4 regions of the Oceanibaculum nanhaiense genome follow, and region 1 is predicted to be linked to each of the others. Evidence: predicted binding sites of a transcription regulator. Region 1 holds the regulator's gene; each other region holds the start of a gene.
The links. Region 1 encodes PhoB, which activates phosphate uptake and scavenging genes when phosphate is short. Its sites were predicted from a motif close to TNTCATAAAACTGTCA; they were not measured.
Positions count from the first base shown of each region.

Region 2: a site for PhoB is predicted at 2,278-2,293, ahead of BKM74_RS11450 (Na/Pi cotransporter family protein). Genes of this name have one in related genera too.
Region 3: a site for PhoB is predicted at 2,928-2,943, ahead of ugpB (sn-glycerol-3-phosphate ABC transporter substrate-binding protein UgpB). Genes of this name have one in related genera too.
Region 4: a site for PhoB is predicted at 2,088-2,103, ahead of BKM74_RS14195 (PstS family phosphate ABC transporter substrate-binding protein). Genes of this name have one in related genera too.

Region 1 is NZ_MPOB01000001.1:174,851-180,408, reverse strand. It holds gene BKM74_RS00840 (LutB/LldF family L-lactate oxidation iron-sulfur protein) at 1-454, shown strand, start outside; gene BKM74_RS00835 (LutC/YkgG family protein) at 454-1,137, shown strand; gene BKM74_RS00830 (Smr/MutS family protein) at 1,140-1,763, shown strand; gene BKM74_RS00825 (helix-turn-helix domain-containing protein) at 1,760-2,128, shown strand; gene phoB (phosphate regulon transcriptional regulator PhoB) at 2,211-2,924, opposite strand; gene phoU (phosphate signaling complex protein PhoU) at 2,963-3,673, opposite strand; gene BKM74_RS00810 (ATP-binding protein) at 3,814-5,223, opposite strand; gene BKM74_RS00805 (UxaA family hydrolase) at 5,305-5,558, opposite strand, start outside.
Region 2 is NZ_MPOB01000005.1:370,883-376,440, forward strand. It holds gene typA (translational GTPase TypA) at 1-438, shown strand, start outside; gene BKM74_RS11440 (hypothetical protein) at 530-799, opposite strand; gene BKM74_RS11445 (solute carrier family 23 protein) at 799-2,121, opposite strand; gene BKM74_RS11450 (Na/Pi cotransporter family protein) at 2,395-4,050, shown strand; gene BKM74_RS11455 (SDR family NAD(P)-dependent oxidoreductase) at 4,117-4,830, shown strand; gene BKM74_RS11460 (thermonuclease family protein) at 4,838-5,326, opposite strand; gene BKM74_RS11465 (DUF4886 domain-containing protein) at 5,479-5,558, shown strand, end outside.
Region 3 is NZ_MPOB01000001.1:285,052-290,609, forward strand. It holds gene ugpE (sn-glycerol-3-phosphate ABC transporter permease UgpE) at 1-531, opposite strand, end outside; gene ugpA (sn-glycerol-3-phosphate ABC transporter permease UgpA) at 541-1,422, opposite strand; gene ugpB (sn-glycerol-3-phosphate ABC transporter substrate-binding protein UgpB) at 1,533-2,852, opposite strand; gene ada (bifunctional DNA-binding transcriptional regulator/O6-methylguanine-DNA methyltransferase Ada) at 3,083-4,171, shown strand; gene BKM74_RS01370 (transglycosylase domain-containing protein) at 4,539-5,558, shown strand, end outside.
Region 4 is NZ_MPOB01000008.1:31,687-37,244, reverse strand. It holds gene BKM74_RS14215 (TetR/AcrR family transcriptional regulator) at 1-228, opposite strand, end outside; gene queC (7-cyano-7-deazaguanine synthase QueC) at 302-1,000, opposite strand; gene BKM74_RS14205 (6-pyruvoyl trahydropterin synthase family protein) at 997-1,365, opposite strand; gene queE (7-carboxy-7-deazaguanine synthase) at 1,365-1,997, opposite strand; gene BKM74_RS14195 (PstS family phosphate ABC transporter substrate-binding protein) at 2,235-3,203, shown strand; gene BKM74_RS14190 (ABC transporter permease subunit) at 3,342-5,558, shown strand, end outside.

The sequences.
Region 1 (5,558 bases):
CTGCCCGGTCTATAGCGCGGTCGGCGGCCATGCCTATGGCTGGGTCTATCCGGGGCCGATGGGGGCGGTGCTGACACCCACCCTGGTCGGGGTCGAGGAGGCCGGACACCTGCCGAACGCCTCCACCTTCTGTGGCCGCTGCGAGAGCGTGTGCCCGATGCGCATTCCGCTGCCGCGGATGATGCGGCATTGGCGCAAGCGGGAATTCGAGAAGAAGCTGTCGCCGGCACCCTATCGCGCTGGCCTCGGCCTATGGGCGTTTTTTGCCAAGCGCCCGGTGCTCTATCAGCGGGTGACGGGTCTCGCCATGGGGCTGCTCGGCCGCTTCGGTCGCAGCAAAGGCCGGTTCAGGAGCCTGCCGCTGGCCAGCGGCTGGACCTCGGTGCGCGACATGCCGGCGCCGCAGGGCCGAACCTTCCAGCAGCTCTATCGCGACAAGAAGGGAGCCGCCTGATGCCCGACATGTCGCCGCGCGACCAGATCCTGGCCGGTATCCGCCGCTCCCTTGGCCGTGGTGCGCTGGAAGGCGAACCAGCCGACGCGCTGGAGACGCGGATCGCGGAACACAGGCCCAACCTCATCCCGCAGCGCGCGCAGCTTCCGCATGAGGCGCAGGTGGCGTTGTTTGTCGAGATGGCGGAGGGCGTGCAGACCACCATCAGCCAGGTTGCCAGCGCGCAGGAAGTGCCCGATGCCATCGCCGAGTATCTGGCCCAGCATAATCTGCCGGCCGATTTGCGTGTCGCGCCCGATGCGTGGCTCTCCGGCCTGCCCTGGGGCAAGCGCCCGACGCTGACGATCAAGACCGGCAGGGCGGAAGAGCCGGATACGGCCAGCGTCACGCCGGCGCTTGCCGGCATCGCCGAGACCGGCACGCTGATGCTGACCTCCGGCCCGGACAGCCCGACGACGCTGAATCTGCTGCCCGAGACCCATATCGTGGTGCTGAAGAAAAGCCAGATCGTCGGTTCCTATGAGGATGGCTGGACGCGGCTGCGCGACATTCAGGACAAGGACACGATGCCGCGCACGGTGAATTTCATCACCGGCCCGTCGCGCACCGGCGATATCGAGCAGAAAATCCTGATGGGCGCCCACGGACCACGCCGGCTGCACATCGTCCTGATCGACGGCTAGGCATGGTCCGGCGGCGCGCCAGCAAGGACGAGGCTGAGCTTTTCCGCCAGGTCGTAAAAGATGCCAAGCCGCTGCCCGCCGAGGCCAAGCGCCGTCTGAGCGCGTTCGAGCTGCCGCCCGATGTCGAGGCGGTTCCGGCGGCGCCGATGGCCGAGGGCGTTGCCCCGGCCAAGCGCAAGCGCGGCCGGGTGCCGAAGGACGATCCGCTGCCGCAGCCGGCTGCGCCGCCGGTAAAGGCGCCGGTGACCCTGCCCGCTCTCAAGCATGACAGCGCGCCGGGCCTCGACAAGCGCACGCAGATGCGCCTGAAGCGCGGCCAGGTCGCCATCGAGGCGCGCATCGATCTGCACGGCATGACCCAGGATGCCGCCCATGCGGCGCTGAACGGGTTTGTTGCGCGGTCGCAGGCGCGCGGGCTGCGCTGTGTCCTGGTGATCACCGGCAAGGGAACGAGGCGCGATGATTTCGGCCGCTACGAGGCGGGCGTGCTGAAGCGCGAGGTGCCGCGGTGGTTGAATGAGGGCGGCAACCGGGAGAAGGTGCTGGCCTTCGCCCATGCCCAGCCGAAGGATGGCGGTGGCGGCGCGCTCTATGTCCTGCTGCGCCGGGTGCGGGAGGGGACATGACGCCGTTCGGAGAAAAGCTGCGGGCACTGCGCGCCGGGCGCGGAATCACGCTGAAGGAGATGGCGGCGGCGCTGCAGGTCTCCTCGGCCTATCTCTCGGCACTTGAGCATGGTCATCGCGGCCAGCCCACCGATGGGCTGATCCATCAGATCTGCGGCTATTTCGGGCTGATCTGGGATGATGCGGAAGCGCTGCATCACCTGGCGGAGATTTCCCATCCGCGCGTGGTTATCGATACCGCCGGCCTGTCGCCGACGGCCACCAGGCTGGCGCATCGGCTGTCGAAGAACATTGCCGACCTCGATGAGGAGGCGCTCGTATCGCTGCTGTCGCAGGTCGAAGAGAAGCACCGGAAATCGGAATGACAGGCCGATAAACGGCAATATATTCGTATTTTACATTAATTTCTTATATAGCGGCCTGCCATGGAAAGGCAGTGGCCGGACTTCAGGCATATTGCGGGGCGACGGCGTCCAGCGCATAGCCTGCGGAGCGCACGGTACGGATCGGATCGCCCTCGGCTTCCTCGTTCAGCGCCTTGCGCAGCCGGCGGATATGCACATCCACGGTGCGCGGCTCGACATAGACATCCGCCCCCCACACCGAGTCCAGCAGCTGCTCGCGGGAGAACACCCGGCCCTGATGCTCCAGGAAATGGCGCAGCAGGCGGAATTCGGTCGGCCCCAGATGCACATCCCGGTCCCCGCGCTTCACCTTGTGGGCGGCGATGTCCATCACGATGTCGCCGCAGCGCAGCGTCTCCGCATCGGCGGACGGCCGGGCTCGGCGCATGACGGCACGGACGCGCGCCAGCAGCTCGCTGGGGCTGAAGGGTTTGGTGACATAATCGTCGGCGCCTGCATTCAGGCCGCGCACCCGGTCGCCTTCCTCACCCCTGGCTGTCAGCATGATGATCGGGATGCTGCGGGTCTGTGGCGTGCGGCGCAGCCGGCGGCAGACCTCGATGCCGGACAGCAGCGGCAGCATCCAGTCGAGCAGGATGAGGTCAGGCCGGCGTTCGGTGGCCAGCAGCAGCCCTTCCTCGCCATCGCGCGCTTCGAGAACCTGAAAGCCCTCGCGCTCCAGATTGTAGCTCAGCAGCGTGACGATCGCGGCCTCGTCTTCGACAATCAGGATCAACGGCTTCATGGTGTGGTCCATTCTCGGCAGGCGATGGGAAATGCTTCAAGCCGCGTGCGTCAGCTCTCTGGCTCGATGACGGTGAAAGCACTGGTGTCGCCCTTCGGGCGCTCGGCGGTCAGCGGCCGGCCGGTCACCTGGTAATACAGCGTCTCGGCGATGTTGGTGGCATGGTCGCCGATGCGCTCGATGTTCTTCGCCATGAACAGAAGATGCGTACAGGGCGTGATGTTGCGCGGGTCTTCCATCATGTAGGTCAGCAATTCGCGGAACAGGCTGGTGTACATCTCGTCCACTTCCTCGTCCCGGCGCCACACCAGCAGGGCCTTCTCGGCATCCTGCTCGACATAGGCGTCCAGCACTTCCTTCAGGATCTGCTGGACCATCTTGCCCATGCGCGGAATGCCGGCCGCCGGCCGCGCCGGCGGCAGCTGGTTCAGCGCGACCGCGCGCTTGGAGATGTTGGCGGCATAATCTCCGATGCGCTCCAGATCCGCGGAAATCTTCAGGGCGCCGACGACGCGGCGCAGATCCTCGGCCAGCGGCTGGCGCAACGCCAGCATGCGAACGGTCAGATCGTTCACATCATATTCCAGCCCGTCGATCTTCAGGTCGCCCTGGATCACCCGCTCGGCGATATTGCTGTCCCGCTTTGCCAGCGACAGAATGCAGTCCTGGACCTGAGTTTCGACCAGCCCCCCCATCTGTGAGATCAGATTCATCAGCCGCTTCAACTCTTCATCGAAGGACTTAACGGTATGGGTGGGCATGAAACTTCCTTTCCACGGGCAAGAACGTCAGCGGACCGTGCGCTTGGGCTTATCAATACCGGGCTTGCACGGCATAAATACTACGTTTTGGTGACATTTTTATTACATCGATGCGGAATTCGGGTTCGCCACCCGGGCATTCAGGCGGCCGGAGCGGGCGCTGGACCAGAGATGGCCGCAGGAGAGGCGACCGGCAGATAGACCGTGAAAGTGCTGCCCTTGCCGACCTGGCTCTCGACGGCCAGCGCGCCGCGATGGCGGCTGACGATATGCTTCACGATGGCCAGTCCAAGGCCGGTGCCGCCAAGATCGCGGCTGCGCGCCTTGTCTACCCGATAAAACCGTTCCGTCAGACGCGGAATATGTTCGCGCGGAATGCCTTCGCCCTGGTCCTGGACGCGGATCAGCACAGCGCCGTGAGGCGCTTTCGGAAACGCCGCCGGCACGCTGTCGGCCCGTCGCGCCACCACGCGGATCGGGGTGCCGGGCCGGCCATATTTCGTCGCATTGTCGATCAGGTTCTGCGCAACCTGCGCCAGCTCGTCCTCGTCGCCGGTGACGGGCGGCAGCCCGGCCTCGAGCTCGAGCTGGATTGCCATGTCCTTGGTTGCGGCCTGCATGTCGAGCGTGGCTTTCACGCTGGCCAGGATGCGCGACAGGTCGGCCAGCCCCCGCGGCGGGGTATGTTCGTTCAGCTCGATACGGGAGAGTGACAACAGGTCATTCACCAGCCGCGACATGCGCAGGCTTTGCTCGTGCATGATCTCCAGGAAGCGTTCATGTGCTTCTGGATCGTCCTTGGCCGGGCCACGCAGCGTTTCGATAAAGCCGACCAGCGTGGACAGCGGCGTGCGCAGCTCATGGCTGGCATTGGCGACGAAATCGGCGCGCATCTGCTCGGTGCGCTTCATGGCCGTCAGCTCGTGCATCAGGATCAATGCCTGGCTGTTGTCCGGCCCCGGCTCGGACAGGGGCTCGACACTGACCGCGAAGCTGCGCTCGATCGGGACCAGCATGGTCATCTCGACCGTGCGCGCCCGCCGCTGCTCCAGCGCCGATTCCACCGCCTTCAGCACTTCCGGATGGCGCAGATTGCTGGCCACGGCGCGGCCCGCCAGCGCCTCGCCGAAAATCTCTCGGGCGGCCCGGTTGGTGGAGACGATGGTCGCTTCGGCATCGATCAGAAAAAGTGGATCGGGCAACGATTCCAGCGCCACATGGGCGGCATGCAGACGTTGCCGCAGGGCGGCGAGGCTTTCCGCATGTGCGCGGTGCAGCGATTCGATGCGACCGGCCAGCGGTGCAAGCGGACTGTTGGGCTCGATATCCGCCGATCCGCCTTCCACCGTCGCCTCCAGCCGGGCGATGCGCTCGAAATGGCGCTGCACCAGAAGGGCGAAGATACCGGGAGTGACGGCCCAGGCCAGCAGAGCGGGCCAGCCATTCAACAGGCCACCAGCCACCAGCATCAGCAGCACCATGCCGACCGGCAGCGACAGCAGCAGGCTGGTCTTGACGATCGCGGATCGCGATGGCCGGAATGCGGGCATGGGGGCCTCGGGCTGGCGGAAGGCTGAAACTGACTTTACAGCATAGGCCCGTAGGGATGCCGCCGGTCAACCGCCGTTTCGTTACATGACGGCGCCAACCTGCCAGGGAATGAATTCCGCATCGCCGAAGCCCTGTGCTTCGCTCTTGGATTTTTCACCGGAAGACACGCGCAGGATCAGCTCGAAAATGCGCTGGCCCATCTCCTGAATTGACACGCCGGCATCCAGCACGTCGCCGCAATTCACGTCCATATCCTCTTCCAGCTTGCGGTACATGGCGGAATTGGTGGCGAGTTTCAGCGAGGGCGAGGGCTTGTTGCCGAACACCGAGCCGC
Region 2 (5,558 bases), on a different contig from region 1:
ACCGGCATCATGAACCGGCTGTTCCATTCCTATGCGCCCTACAAGGGGCCCATCGCGGCCCGGCGCACCGGCACGCTGATCTCCATGGAGACCGGTACGGCGGTGGCCTATGCGCTGTGGAATCTGGAAGATCGCGGCCCGATGTTCATCGATCCGGGCGACAAGATCTATGTCGGCATGATCATCGGCGAGCACAGCCGGGGCAACGACCTCGACGTGAACCCGCTGAAGGGCAAGCAGCTGACCAACATGCGCGCCAGCGGCAAGGATGAGGCGGTAACGCTGACCACGCCGATCCGCATGACGCTGGAAAAGGCACTGGCCTATGTTTCCGACGATGAGCTGGTCGAGGTGACGCCGGAATCGATCCGGCTGCGCAAGCGCTATCTCGATATCCACGAGCGCAAGCGCCACGCCAAGATGGCCGTGGACGCCTGAGCGCGTCAGGATAGGCTGAATAAGAAAACCCCCGGCCGAGGCCGGGGGTTTTTTGTTTCGTGGCGGTCGGCGCGGACCTCTCCAGGCCTCGCTACTCCCGCTTGCCGCCGGTGGCCTGCAGCGCGACGCTGTCGCCGGTGATGACGAAGAGCACGCTGCCGTCCTTGGCCTTGTAGATCCATTGCTCGACCGGGCCGAGTTTCGAGATTTCGTCCGGCCGGCCGAGCTTCGATTCGAGTTCGGCCTTGGTCGAGATGTTCTCCGCCTTCTTCAGGATGTCGGCCTTGCTGGGGTCGCCACAGGCGGCCAGCAGAAGGCCGAGGCCCAGCGCCGCCGCTGTCAGTCCGAAGCGTTTCATCATCACTCCCCCTTGCCATTATTGTAGGGCAGCACGGCGTTCAGGATGACGCCGACAATGGCCGCCAGCGCGGTGCCGGAAAGCTGCGCGATGGTGCCAACATGCACCACCGCCCCGCCAATGCCCAGCACCAGGATGATCGAGACGATGAACAGGTTGCGCTTGTCGCCCAGATCGACCTTGCCCTCGATCAGGGTGCGCAGGCCGGATGCCGCGATGACGCCGAACAGCGCGATGGCCACGCCGCCGATCACCGGCACCGGGATCGATTGCAGCGCCACCCGGAAATCGCCGAGGAAGCCCAGCAGCACGGCGATCACCGCAGCACCGCCGATGACATAGACGGAAAACACCCGGGTGATCGCCAGCACGCCGACATTCTCGCCATAGGTGGTGTTCGGCGGCCCGCCCAGAATGGCGGCCAGCATGGTGGCGAGGCCGTCGCCGGCGAGCGAGCGGTGCAGGCCCGGATCTTCCAGCGTGTTGCGGCCGATGATGCGGCTGATGACGATCTGGTCGCCGATATGTTCGGCGATGGTGACGATGGCGACCGGCACCAGCAGCAGCACGATGGTGGCGACATGCTGCCAGGGCAGGTCATAGGTCACGAAAGGCACGGCGAAGGCGGGGAATTCCAGGAAGCTGGCGGCGGCCAGCTTCGCCTCCATGCCGGTATCGCCCGCCCAGGGCACCAGCCCGGTGAAGGCGGCGATGACATAGCCGCCCAGGATCGCCAGCAGGATTGGCACCACCGCGAAGATGCCGCGCATCACGACGGAGAAGGCGAGTGCCAGCACCAGCGTCGCGGCGGCGACCAGGAAATGCGTGCCGCTGTAGGAGCCGGTTCCCGGATCGTTCGAGGCCATGCTGACCGCGACCGGGGCGAGGCCGAGGCCGATCACCACGATCACCGGGCCGGTGACGACCGGCGGCAGCAGACGCAGCAGCCAGCCGACGCCGAAGCCCTTGATGCACAGCGCCACCACCAGATAGACCGCACCCGCCAGGAACGCGCCCAGCATGGCGCCGGTCGGCCCCAGCGGCTGGCCATCGGGTCCGGGCAGGGCGGCGGCGGCCAGGATCGGCGCGATGAAGGCGAAGGAGGAACCGAGATAGGCCGGGATGCGGCCCTTGGTGATGGCCAGGAACAGCAGCGTGCCGAGGCCGCTGGTAACCAGCGCCACGGACGGGTTCAGCCCGGTCAGCAGCGGGACCAGCACGGTGGCGCCGAACATGGCGAACAGATGCTGCAGGCTGAGCAGCCCCCAGAGCATGGCGCCCGGCTTTTCATGCACGTCGAGGATGGTGGCGTTGCTGTCGCTCATGATCGGCCTTTCGAAAGCCAGGAGTATGGAGGATCGCTCTCGCCATACGGCATCCGGGCGCGGTAGGCAAGTATTGTGGTCTGCATCCTTTCGCGACCCTATTCGTTGATAGGGGCAGCAGGTTTATGCCGCCTCGGCTCTTTTGTTTCCGAAATGTTACATTTTCTTTACAAGATTTGCCGGAAGGGCGTATGAGGAATCGCGAGCCGCCAAACGGGAAACTGGCGAACGGGATTCGGATGGCTCTCCCTCCGCTTACGAGTAATTCAAGCCATGTCGGCGACACAGGTCATCATCACGCTTCTCGGATTCGTCGCGCTGCTGCTGTGGGGCATCCACATGGTGCAGAGCGGGATCCTGCGCGCCTATGGCTCCAGTCTCAGGCGCAGCCTGAACCGCGGGCTGGAAAACCGCTTCAAGGCGTTCGCGGCGGGCTTCGCGGTGACCGCCATCCTGCAGAGCAGCACCGCGACCGGGATGATGGCGTCCTCCTTCGCAGCGGGCCGGCTGGTCGATCTGGTGCCGGCGCTGGCGATCATGCTGGGGGCCAATGTCGGCACCACGGTGATCGTGCAGATCCTGTCCTTCGATATCGGGCTGCTGACGCCGATCCTGATTCTGGCGGGCGTCATCGCCTTCAAGCGCGGCGGGCAGACGCGCACGCGAGACCTGGGCCGCGTCGCCATCGGCCTCGGCCTCGTGCTGCTGTCGCTGCATCTGCTGACCGAAACGGTGATGCCGCACGACATGTCGCCTCAGATGCAGGAGGTGCTGCACCTGCTGACCAGCGATCCGGTCATCACCCTGCTGCTGGCGGCAATCTTCACCTGGGCCGCGCATGCCAGCGTGGCCGCCGTGCTGCTGGTCATGTCGCTGGCGGCGGCCGGCTGGATCACGCCGGTGGCGGCGCTCGCCATGGTGCTCGGCGCCAATCTCGGTAGCGCCTTGAATCCCGTGCTGCAGGCGCTGGGCGGCGACCGGGAGAAGCTGCGCGTGCCGGTCGGCAATCTGCTGAACCGCCTTGTCGGCTGCGCCATCGCCCTGCCGTTGCTGCCTTATGCCGTTGACTGGCTGGAAATCCTGAATGGTGGCCCGGCGCGGCTGGCCGCCAATTTCCACACCGCCTTCAACCTGGCGTTGGCGGCGCTGTTCATCCTGCCATTGCCCCTGCTGGCGATGCTGATGAAGAAGCTGTTCCCGGCGACGGAACGCTCACTCGATCCGGGGGCGCCGCTGCATCTGGACCGTGAGGCCATCGAGAATCCGAGCGTGGCGCTGACCAATGCGGCGCGCGAGGCGCTGCGCATGGCGGATGCGGCCGAACAGATGCTGCGCGGCTCGCAGACCGTGTTCGAAATGGGCGACCGCAAGCTGGTCTCCGAGATCAGCCGGATGGACGACACGCTGGACAAGCTGCATGGCGCGATCAAGCGTTACCTCACCGACATCAGCCGCGAGCAACTGGACGAGGAGCAGAGCCAGCGCCTGTCCGAAATCCTCGCCTTCACCATCAATCTCGAACATATCGGCGACATCGTCGATCGCAACCTGATGGATCTGGCGTCGAAGAAGATCAAGCGGCAGCTCAGCTTCTCCGAGGAGGGGCTTGGCGAAATCCGCCAGATGCATGCCAGGCTGCTGGAGCATCTGAAACTGTCGATCTCGGTGTTTATGGCTGGCGATCTGCGCTCGGCCCGGCAATTGGTGGCCGAGAAGGAGCAGTTCCGCGATCTGGAGAAGCTGGCAACCGAGCGGCATTTCGAGCGGCTGCGCGAGGGTCGGTCGGAAAGCATCGAGACGACCGAGCTGCATCTCGACATTGTGCGCGACCTGAAGCGCATCGAATCGCATATCGCCGCCACCGCCTATCCGCTGCTGGAGCAGCTGGGTGTGCTGCGTCGCAGCCGGCTGACGGAAGCGAAGGGCTGAACCGGCTGACAGCGACCGGCGGATCGTCCTAAACTCGCCTGAGAAGCTTCAGGGAGAGGGACCATCATGGCGGATCGGGAAGTCGCGATAATCGTCGGTGTCGGCGGCGGGTTGAGTGCCGCCTTGGCGCGGCTGTGTGCTGCTGAAGGCATGGCAGTGGCGCTGGCCGCGCGCAACACCGACAAGCTGGCCGGGCTGGTGCGCGAGACTGGCGCCATGGCCGTGGCCTGCGATGCCAGCCAGCCGGGCGATGTCGAGCGGCTGTTCGCCACCGTGGCGGATACGCTGGGCGCGCCCTCGCTGGTGGTGTTCAACGCCAGCCGCCGGGTGCGCGGCCCGATTCAGGATCTCGACTCCGGCGAAGTCCGGGAGTCGCTGCTGACAACCGGCTATGCGGGTTTCCTGGTGGGGCAGGCGGCGGCGCGCGCCATGCTGCCAGCGGGGGCATCTTCGGGCAGTGGCAGCATCTTCTTTACCGGTGCCTCGGCCAGCGTGAAGGGCTATCCGCAATCGGCGCCCTTCGCGATGGGCAAGTTCGCGCTGCGCGGGCTGGCACAGAGCATGGCGCGGGAACTGGCGCCGAAGAACATCCATGTCGCGCATTTCGTCATCGATGGCGGCATCCGCCAGGGCGGGGACGATCCGCGCGGCCCGCAGCGCGGCGTGGACGGGCTGCTGGAACCGGATGCCATTGCGCGCAGCTACCTCGACATGCACCGCCAGCATCGCAGCGCCTGGAGCTGGGAGATCGAACTACGGCCCTGGATCGAGAGTTTCTGACGGCGCCTCAGTCGCACCAGCTCTTGCGGGTGTCGCCGGCATAGGGCCGGGCATGGCCCTCGCCGGCCATCGCCGCTGCCATGTCCTGCCCGTCCGCCACCACGCGGGCCAGGACCCGGCCGCCATATTTATCCAGTTCGATATCATGCAGTTCGATGCGACTGGCCTGCGACAGCAAACTGTTCAGTCGGTCGCGGGCGGCCTGCGCCGCCTGTTTTTCCGCCTCGCAGCGGCCGCGCAGTTCCGGCGCGTCGATACCGGCCAGCCTTACGCTGGTCTCGACCGACTGGCGCGGCCAGATCCAGGCGCGGACAGTGATGGTGTCGCCATCGTAATTGCCGATGAAACTGGCCTCGACCGGTCCGGCGATGGCGGCAGGCGCCCGGACACCTGGATCGCGTGCGGCAAGGTCGCTGGCACCGACGGCAGGGGCGAACAGAGAGGCGCACAGCAGGGACAGCGCGGCGAAGGCAAGGGTGAGGCGTATCGTATGCATGATACGCGCTTAGGTAGATTTGTTTCCAGTTATTTGCAACCAACAAATGGTTGTGGGGCTCAGGCCGGATCGCCCACACGATCCGATTGCCGGGTATCGCGGGCGCGCCATATGATGGCGCATTAAAAAACAAAACCCGAGGAAACCCCATCATGTCCATTACCCTGAAGAAGCTGCGACGGCTGACACAGGCCACAGCGCTTACGTTCACGCTCGCCCTGGCCGTCACCGG
Region 3 (5,558 bases), 110 kb from region 1:
GCGCGCGGCCTCCAGCAGCTCGTCCGGTATCGTCATGAAGAACTGCCGGAACAGGAAGGTCGCGGTCGCCGAGGCGATCAGCGGAATCGTCAGCCCGCCATAGGAGTTCAGCAGCCCGAGATCGGCCACCACCTCGAAGGTCGGCAGGATGCGCACCTCGACCGGCAGCATCAGCGTGATGAAGATCGTCCAGAAGCACAGCATCCGGAACGGAAAGCGGAAATAGACGATGGCGAAGGCCGAGGTCAGCGAGATGGCGATCTTGCCGATGGCAATGACCAGCGCCATGATCAGGCTGTTCAGCATCATCAGCCCGACCGGAATCACCTTGCTCGACCCTTCGAACAGGGCGCGGCTGTAATTCTCGATCATGTGCGGGCCGGGCACCAGCGGCAGCGGCGGGCGCATGATTTCGCCCTGCGTCACGGTGGAGGCGACGAAGGTGATGTAGAGCGGAAAGGCGACGATCGCGATCCCGCTGAGCAGGATGATGTGGCTGAGGATCGTCAATCCGGGGCGGCGTTCGATCATGGCGCGCTCCTAGTAATGCACGCGGCGTTCGATATAGCGGAACTGCACGACGGTCAGCGAGATGACGATGGCCATCAGGATGACCGACTGCGCCGCCGAACCGCCGAGGTCGAGGCTGACGAAACCGTCGGAGAACACCTTGTAGACCAGCGTCTCGGTCGCCTTGCCGGGACCGCCCTGCGTGGTCGCGTGGATGATGCCGAACGTGTCGAAGAAGGCATAGACGATGTTGACGACCAGCAGGAAGAAGGTGGTCGGCGACAACAGCGGGAAGATGATCGTCCAGAACCGCCGCGACGGGCCGGCGCCATCGATGGCGGCCGCCTCGATCAGCGATTTCGGGATCGATTGCAGCCCGGCCAGGAAGAACAGGAAATTGTAGCTGATCTGTTTCCAGGCCGCGGCGAAGACGATCAGCCCCATCGCCTGCTCGCCGTTCAGCACATGGTTCCAGTTATAGCCGCTCTGCTTCAGCCAGTAGGCGATGATGCCGATCGACGGGTTGAACATGAACATCCACAGCACGCCGACAATGGCCGGCGCCACGGCGTAGGGCCAGATCAGCAGCGTGCGGTAGGCATCTGTGCCCTTGATCACCCGGTCGGCCATCACGGCCAGCACCAGCGCCATGCCCAGCGACAGCAGCGTGACGGAGACGCTGAACACTGCCGTGGTTTTGAAGGAGCCGAAATAGAGCGGGTCGCGCAGCAGATTCTCGAAATTCTCGAACCAGACGAATTCGCTCGACAGGCCGAACGCGTCCTCGATCAGAAAGGATTGGTACAGCGCCTGGCTGGCCGGCCACAGAAAAAAGACGGCGGTGATGACCAGCTGCGGAAAGACCAGCATCAAGGGCAGCAGGGTCTGGCGAAAGACGACGCGTTTTTCCATCTGGGCGGTCTGATCTGGAGTGCGGGGCGATCCGGAGGCGGTTTATTAACGACCAGGACGGCGCATCGCAAGGATGCGCCGTCCCAGGCCGATATTGAGCGTGAGCGGTGTTACTTGTTGGCCCGCTCGAAGCGACGCAGCAGCTCGTTGCCGCGTGCGACCGCGCTGTCCAGCGCTGCCTGGGCGGTCTTCTGACCGGCCCACACGCCTTCCAGCTCTTCGTCGATGATGGTGCGGATCTGGTCGAAGCTGCCCAGACGCAGGCCCTTGGAATTGTCGGTCGGCGCCTTGCCGGTCATCTGCTTGATGGCGATGTCGGTGCCCGGGTTCTTCTCGTAGAAACCCTGCTTCTTGGTCAGCTCATAGGCCGCCGGGGTGATCGGCAGGTAGCCGGTGTTCTGGTGCCAGTGCGCCTGCATTTCCGGCGAGGCCAGGAAGTCCAGGAAGGTGGCGACGCCCTTGTACTCTTCCTTGGAATGGCCGGCCATCACCCACACCGACGCGCCGCCGATGATGGTGTTGTAGGGCGCACCCTCGACCTCGGCGTGATAGGGCAGGTTGCTGATCGCGAACTCGAACTTCGCTTCCTTCTTCACACCGGCATAACCGGCCGAGCTTTCGAACATCATGCCGCATTCGCCGCTGCGGAAACGGGCACCGGCCTCGTTGCGGCGGCCGGCATAGATGAACTTGCCTTCCTTCGCCCACTTGCCGAGCATGTCGATGTGCTTCACCTGCAGCGGACCGTTGATGGTCAGCTCGGTGTCCATGCCCATCATGCCGTTTGCCTTGGTGGCCAGCGGCACATTGTGATAGGCGCTGAGGTTCTCCAGCTGGGTCCAGGACTGCCAGGAGACGGTCATCGGGCACTCGACGCCGGCGGCCTTCAGCTTGTCAACGGCGGCGCCGACCTCGGTCCAGGTCTTCGGCAGCGACATGGTGTCGATGCCGGCCTTCTTGAACAGGTCCTTGTTCACATACATGACCGGGGTGGAGCTGTTGTACGGGAAAGACAGCATCTTCCCGTCCAGCGTGCTGTAATAGCCGGTCACGGCGGAGAGATAGTTCTTCGGGTCGAACGGGAAGCCGTTCTCGTTCATCACCTCGTACACCGGCTTCACGGCGCCCTTGGCGGCCATCATGCTGGCGGTGCCGACCTCATAGACCTGCAGCAGGTGCGGCTGCTGCTTGGCGCGGAACGCGGCGACGCCGGCGTTCAGGGTCTCGGAGTAATTGCCCTTGTTGGTCGCGACGACCTTGAAGTCCTTCTGCGAGGCGTTGAACTTCTCAACCTGGCCCTCGAGAATTTCGCCGAGGCGGCCGCCCATGGCGTGCCACCACTGAATCTCGGTCTGCGCGCTGGCGGCGCTGGCGCCGGTGAGCGCGGTGGCGATCACGCCAGCGGCGAGTGCAGTTTTGCGGATAATCATGAATAGTCCCCCCTTATATGGGCCCGTCAACGGTAAGCTGGAGCCCTCTTGTAGGCGCAATTCATTATGCTCTCACGACAGTTTTGTGAAGCTTTTATTACGAACACGCGAACTGTAAGGCCCGTCCGCGGCAGGGATTCCGCCGCAAGCTTCGGATAGTGAAATATCGCGCGAAGCGTCAGATTAGCGCCGATAACAGGCGATTAACAGGCGATGGCGAGGAGGCGATCATGCGGACCGAACGGCAGGTAATTGTGGAGCAGGCGGATGAAGCGGCACGCTGGCTGCAGGTTCTGGCGCGCGATGGCGCGGCTGACGGTCATTTCGTCTATGCGGTGCGCTCGACGGGAATCTATTGCCGGCCGAGCTGCTCCAGCCGCAAGCCCAAGCGCGAGAATGCCTGTTTCTATGACCTGCCGGAGGCGGCTGAACAGGCAGGGTTCCGGGCCTGCAAACGCTGTCGGCCGGAACAGGCGCCTTCCGCGGACCCGCGCATGGCCGCGATGCGGCGCGCCTGCCGGCAGATCGAACAGGCGGACCATGGCGCGGGGCAGGCGGCACCCGATCTGGAAACCCTGGCGGCGGCCGCCGGGCTCAGCCCGTTTCACTTTCAGCGGCTGTTCAAGCAACTGGTCGGGGTGACGCCGAAGCAATATACGGAAGCGCGGCGGCAGGCGCGGCTGCGCCATCATCTGCGCAAGGGTGAGGCCGTCGGCAGCGCGCTCTATGGCGCCGGCTATGGCTCCAGCAGCCGGCTTTACGAGAAGGCGGGGGATTATCTCGGCATGACGCCGGCGGTCTACCGCAAGGGCGGCGACGGGATGACGCTGGGCTATGCGCTGGCGGAAACGCCCTTGGGCCTGCTCTATGTGGCGGCGACGGAACGCGGCCTCTGCGCGGTCGGTCTTGCCGATGACGCGGCGGAGGCGCTGGCAGACCTCGCCGCCGAATTTCCGAAGGCGATGCGCGTGCCGGACCAGCAGGGTCTGGCGCCGGCGCTGGCGGCCATCCTGGCGCATCTGGGGGGCCGCAGCCCGCATCTCGACCTGCCGCTCGATATCCGGGCCACCGCTTTCCAGCATCAGGTGTGGGAGGCGCTGCGGGCCATTCCGCGTGGCGAGACGCGCAGCTACAGCGAGATCGCGGCGGGGCTGGGCCGGCCAGAGGCGGTGCGTGCCGTGGCGCGGGCCTGTGCCACCAATCCGGCAGCGCTGGTCATCCCCTGCCATCGCGCGGTGCGTCAGGACGGCACGCTCGCCGGCTATCGCTGGGGGATCGATCGCAAGCGTCGCTTGCTGGCGCAGGAACGCAAGGTTTGACATTGGTTCAATTTTTTCTAATAATACCTTGAAATTAATGTCTATCTTTATCGGCAGTTAAACCAAAGACTCAGGACCAGCGATTTTGAAGGCTTTCCAGGCTTTTGGGGCGCTGGATCAAAGCCGTTCCGAGTAATCGGACTTATTGATCCAGACGAACCGGAAGGTATTTGGCATGCTTCTCTAAAGCATGCTAATGGTGAACCGAGAGTGGAAAGTTCGGGGCTCCATGGCGAGAAAACGAACACCGGAACGGGGACGCGCCGAGACACGACACCAGCGCAGGAAAAGCGCCGGTGCTTCTGCCCGAATCGGAATATTCGGCTTTTTACTAAAATGGTCTTTGGTTTCGGTCGTCTGGTTGTCGGTGCTGGTTGCCGGGGCGGTCGGTTACTTCGCCTATCAGCTGCCGGACATTTCCGCCCTGAACGAGCAGGCGCGCCGGCCCAGCGTCCAGCTCCTCGCCGCCGATGGCGGCGCCTTCGCCAGTTTTGGCGAGGTTTATGGCGAAACCCTGCCGGTGAAGACGATGTCTCGGCACCTGCCGCGTGCTGTCATCGCCATTGAGGACCGCCGTTTCTACGATCATTTCGGTGTCGATCTGTTCGGCCTTGCCCGCGCCAGCATCGCCAATTTCCGCGAAGGGCGGGTGGTGCAGGGCGGCAGCACGATCACCCAGCAGCTGGCCAAGAACCTGTTCCTGACCTCGGAGCGCAGCTTCGATCGCAAGATAAAGGAACTGCTGCTCGCGCTTTGGCTGGAGCAGAAATTCAGCAAGGACGAGATTCTCGGTATCTATCTGAACCGGGTCTATTTCGGCGCCGGCACCTATGGTGTGGATGCCGCTTCCCGGCGTTATTTCGGGCGCAGCGCGCGCGACCTCGATCTCTATCAGGCGGCGATGCTGGCCGGCCTGCTGAAGGCGCCTTCGCGCTATAACCCGTCACGCGACAAGGCGCAGGCCGACGCCCGCGCCCGGCAGGTGCTGGCGAGCATGGTGGATGCCGGTCTTGCCGATTCGGCCGCCGCCGCCCGCGCGGCGAAGCAGGGCACCACTATCGCGGCGGGGGCGCGCGGCGGCGATGGCGCGCGCTATTTCGCCGATTGGGTGCTGGATCGCGCCATGGGCTATCTTGGCCATATCGACCGCGACATCACCATCGTCACCACGTTGGAACCGGCGCTGCAGCGCGCGGCGGAGGATACGCTGAAGCTTGCGCTTGTCCGTGACGGCAGCGCCGCCAGGGTCGGGCAGGCATCGCTGGTGGCGCTCGACCTCGATGGCGGGGTGCGCGCCATGGTCGGCGGCCGGGATTACGGGCAGAGCCAGTTCAACCGCGCGACTCAGGCCCAGCGCCAGCCCGGCTCGGCGTTCAAGCCGATTGTC
Region 4 (5,558 bases), on a different contig from region 1:
TTCGACATAGGGCAGGTTCTCGGCGGTCCAGATCGCCTTCACCGCCACCAGTGTCCCTTCGACATAGTCCTCGATCACTTCCTCGATCAGGTTCTTCTTGGTGCCGAAATGGTAGTGGATGTTGGCCCGCGTGGTGCCCAGCTGTTCGGCGATATCCTTGAAGCGCAGCCCGCGATAGCCGTAATTGATCAGCAGTTCGGTGGCGACGCTCTTGATCCGATCGCGCATGCGCGGTTCCGTTCCGTACTGTTCAGGCTAATAACGCAATGCTGAGGCAGAATAGCAGATATTCCCGCCGCATTCACCCGGCGCGGTAGCGCCGCCAGCCCTCGGCGCGCAGATCGCAGGCCGGGCAGCTGCCGCAGCCATGGCCCCAATCGTGGGTCTGCGTGCGGTCGCCGAGATAGCAGCTGTGGGTAAGCGCGCGCACGATCTCGACCAGCGCCGGTCCGCCCAGCCTTTCGGTCATTCGCCAGGTCTCCGCCTTGTCGATCCACATCAGCGGCGTATGGATGACCAGGCGCTTGTCCATGCCCAGCGTCAGGGCGACCTGCAGCGCCTTCAGCGTGTCGTCGCGGCAATCAGGATAGCCGGAATAGTCGGTTTCGCACATGCCGCCGACCAGATGCTTCATGCCGCGCCGGTAGGCGATGGCGGCGGCGAAGGTGAAGAACAGCAAGTTGCGGCCCGGCACGAAGGTGTTGGGCAGGCCGTTTTCCTGGAAGGCGATCTCGGCTTCACCGGTCAGCGCGGTGTCGCTGATGCTCTTCAGCACGTCCAGCGGCAGCAGGTGATCCTCGCCCAGCCTGCCGGCCCAGGCCGGGAAAGCGGCGGCGATGGCGTCGCGCACCGTGTGGCGGCACTCCAGCTCCACCCGGTGGCGCTGGCCATAATCGAAGCCCACGGTCTCCACCCGCTCGAACCGGTCCAGCGCCCAGGCCAGGCAGGCGGTCGAATCCTGCCCGCCGGAGAACAGCACGAGGGCCGAGCCGCCGGTCATATGGCGGGGCCGAAATAGCGGCAGGTCTCGCCGCTGCTGTCACGATAGACGGCAACGCAGGCGAGGCCCGTTACCTGGCCATCCAGCCGCCGCCAGATCCAGGCGCTCAGATTCTCCATGGTGGCCGGGCCCAGCCCTTCGACCTCATCGAGGAAATGATGGTCGAGCGCCTGCCTGGCATCCTCCATCAGCCGCGACAGCAGGCCCAGATCGACGATCATGCCGGTTTCCGGGTCGGGGGTGCCGCGTACCGTCACCTGCGCGCGGTAGGAATGACCATGGATGCGCCGGCTGGAGTCGGTCTCTATGGCGCGATTCAGCGTGTGCGCCGCATCGAACCTGAATTCCTTGCTCAACTCGAACATCACGGGATACCGATCATCTTGTGGGTCTGCACGCTCAGCCGCCATTCCGGATGGTCGAGGCAATAGGCCACCGCCGCCGCTGTATTCTCCGCCCGCGCCGGGCCGTCCATCGGCTGCAGCCAGAAATGGCCGAAGGGCAGGCTGGCCATCCCGTCCGGCGCCAGCCCCGGCTGCGGATAGACCAGCTTCAGCTCGTCGCCGCTCTTCAGTACCCAGTCGGCCCCTGCCTTCGGGCTGACGCAGATCCAGTCGATGCCGGGCGGCGGCTCCAGCGTGCCATTGGTCTCGATGGCGATCTCGAAGCCGCGCGCATGAACCGCATCCACGAGCGCGCTGTCAAGCTGCAACAGCGGTTCGCCGCCGGTGAACACGACATAGCGTCGCGGCTCATCCGCGCCCCAGCAGGCGGCGATGGCATCGGCCAGGGCATCGGCATCGCGGAACTTGCCGCCGCCCGCGCCATCGGTGCCGACGAAATCGGTGTCACAGAACTGGCAGATCGCGGCGGCGCGGTCTTCCTCGCGCCCGGACCACAAATTGCAGCCGGCGAAGCGGCAGAACACGGCGGCCCGGCCGGCCTGCGCGCCCTCACCCTGCAGGGTCTTGAACAGTTCCTTCACCGAATAGGTCATGGGGCCACTTTCTGCCGGTTGCCGGCGATTCCGGCAAGGGTGGATGATTCCGCCGAATGGTTGGAGAGAGTCCGCGCAATGTCATCGTCGTGTCACAAAACCGCAACGCAAATAGGCTAAGAAACGGGGGCGACCAGGACGGTTTCAGCCTGATGTTTTGGCGCGCAGGGAGTCGATGCGGCGCCCTTCGTACAGACTGCAACCGCGATGTTACTCAGGAAGATGGAGCATTATAACATGAAGAAGTTTTCTGCCGCGCTGGCTGTTGCCGCCGGCCTGATGATCTCGACCAGCGCTTTCGCGCAGGGTGTCGACCCGAACCTGCCGTCCTACAAGCCGACCAGCGGCGTTTCGGGCAGCCTGAAGTCGATCGGTTCCGACACGCTGAACAATCTGATGACGCTGTGGGCCGAGGGCTTCCTCGCGCAGTACCCGAACGTGAAGATCGAGATCGAGGGCAAGGGTTCCTCCACCGCGCCGCCCGCGCTGATCGCCGGCACCTCGCAGTTCGGCCCGATGTCGCGTCCGATGAAGTCGAAGGAAATCGACGAATTCGAGAAGAAGTATGGCTACAAGCCGACCCCGGTCCGCTCTGCCGTGGACGCGCTGGCCGTGTACGCGCACAAGGACAATCCGGTCAACTGCCTGTCGATGCAGCAGATCGACGCGATCTACTCGAAGACCCGCAAGGGCGGCAATTCGTCCGACATCACCACCTGGGGCCAGGTTGGCGCCACCGGCGAGTGGGCCAATGTGCCGATCTCGCTCTATGGCCGTAACTCTGCCTCGGGCACCTATGGCTACTTCAAGGAAGTCGCGCTGTTCGACGGTGACTACAAGGACAGCGTTAAGGAGCAGCCGGGTTCCTCCACCGTGGTTCAGGGCGTTGCCTCCGACAAGGGTGGCCTCGGTTATTCCGGCGTCGGCTACAAGACCGCCGACGTGAAGTTCATCGAGATCAAGGGCTCTGACGGCAAGTGCTACGGCCCGAACGCCCAGAACGCCTATTCGGGCAACTACCCGATCGCGCGTTTCCTGTACATCTACGTGAACAAGAACCCGAACCAGGCGCTCGATCCGGTTCGCGGCGAGTTCATCCGCTACATCTACTCGAAGCAGGGTCAGGAAGCGGTCGTGAAGGACGGCTTCTTCCCGGTCAATCAGGGCCTCGCCTCTGAGGATCTGAAGGCCTTCGGCCTGATGTAATCGACTGAGGTGCGGGCGGCGGTGAACGCCGCCCGCATTTCTTTCTTGATCCGGTAAATTCTTTTATCCCTTTCTTTCTGAACTCCGGCGTTCCGCCTTTCCGGCGGGCGTCGTTCTGAAATCGGGCTGAGGGTTATCATGGCCAGCGATGCCAACGACGCTTCCAACGGAACCGGCAAGACCGCTATCGGCACGGTCCGCCGCCGCAAGGCCACCAGCGCCAGCGTTCTGGTTACCGACAAGATCGCGGACTGGGGCATCACCATCGGCGGGCTGATGGTGATCGTCGCCGTGTTCGGCATCATGATCTTCCTGGCCCAGGTGGTGGTGCCGCTGTTCCAGGGCGGCGATCTGGAGACGACACGCAGCTATAGCGTGACGCCCCCAAAGCCGCTGGCCTGGACCAGCGTCGATGAGTACCAGACGATCGGCATCCGGATCACGGCCGATGGGCAGGTCTCAACCTTCCATCTGGATACCGGGACCGCGCTTGACAGTGTGACGCTCGATTTCGGCGGTGCTGTCGCCACCGCCGTCGGGGCCACGGATAAGCGAAATAATATTGCTTTCGGCTTCGACGATGGCACTGTCCGCTTTGCCGTCATTGAGCCCAAGGTCGAAATCCTGACCGGCGACTCGCTGCCGGTTGGCGCCAGGGAGCTGAACGACCGCGACCTGACCGATGGCACCGCCGTCTATTCCCGTATTCCCGGCAATCAGCTGCGCCGGATTTCGCTGGGCGCCAGGGTGGACGAGCCACAGACGATTTCCGAGGCTGGCGAAGCGATCATTGCGATCGATTACCGGACCGGCGGCACGGTCGAGCGACCGACCCGCTCCTTCGTCACCATCGATGCGTCGGGCGTCGCGCGGATCAGCCGTACCGAGACCCAGATCAACCTGCTGACTCGCAAGGCCACGACGCGCGTCCTGTCCTCGACCTTGCCGGAATTGCCGGCCGGTATGCAGGTGACCAACGTTCTTCTGACCGGGCAGGCCGATCAGGTCTATGTCGCTAACGAGACCGGCGATATCTACCGCTATGACACCCGCGATTTCGCGGCACCGCGCCTGGCCGAGAAGTTCGATGCCTTCCCGGGCGAGCAGCGTCTGACGGTGATGGGCTTCCTGAATGGCGAGCAGGGGCTGATCGCAGGCGGCTCTGAAGGGGCCGTGCGCGTGTTCTACCGGCTGCAACCGGAAAATGCCGGCACGGAGGATGGCTACAAGCTGATCCTGATCCGTGAGCTGGAAGCGCATGACGCGCCTGTGGTCAACTTCGCCTCCAGCCAGCGCAACAAGTCGCTGGTGACGATGGATCTGAACGGCAATGTCTGGTTGCGCCATAACACCAGCAACCAGACATTGCTGAAGCTGAAGCGCGAGCCGCTGTCGGACGAAGGCACGCAAATGCTGCTGGCGCCGCGCAACGATGCGGTTCTGGTGGCGGATGCCGGCGGTCAGGTGAATTTCTGGTCCTTCTATGTGCCGCATCCCGAGGTGACCGCCCAGACCATCTTCGGCAAGGTCTGGTACGAGGGCTATCTTGAGCCGACCTACACCTGGCAGTCCTCCTCCGGCACTGACGTGTTCGAGCCGAAATTCTCGCTGACACCGCTGATCTTCGGCACGCTGAAGGCGACGGTCTACTCGCTGATCTTCGCCATTCCGATCGCGCTGTTGGGGGCGATCTACACGTCGGAATTCCTGCACAGCCGCATCCGTTCGACGGTGAAGCCGGTCATGGAGATGATGGAATCGCTGCCGACCGTGGTGCTGGGCTTCATCGCCGCGCTGCTGCTGGCCCCCATCGTCGAGACCTGGATCGCCGCCGTGCTGCTGGCGTTCGGCGCGCTGCCGCTGTCGCTGATGCTGGCGGCCTATCTCTGGCAGGCGCTGCCCTACCAGTGGAAGCTGCGGCTCGACGGGATCCCGAAATTCTGCCTGATGTTCGTGACGGTCGCGTTCGGCTGCTACATCGCCTACGCGGCGGGGCCGCTGTTCGAGAACGTGTTCTTCTATGGCGATCTGAAGGCCTGGACCAATGGCGATATCGGCAGCGGTCTGCCCTTCCTGTTCCTGGTGCTGCTGCCGCTCTCCTTCCTCGGCGTCAGCTATGTCTTTGCTCGCACGATTGGCACCAGCTACCGGCTGGCCCTGCGCGAGATGTCGCAGAGCCAGGCGCCGCTGGTCGATCTGGCGCGCTGGGTCGCCATGCTGCTGGCGTCTTGTCTGGTCAGCTACATCCTGGCGGCGGCGCTGACCGCCATCGGCTATGACCCGCGCGGCGGGGTGGTCGATACCTATGTGCAGCGCAACGCGCTGGTGGTCGGCTTCGTGATGGGCTTCGCCGTT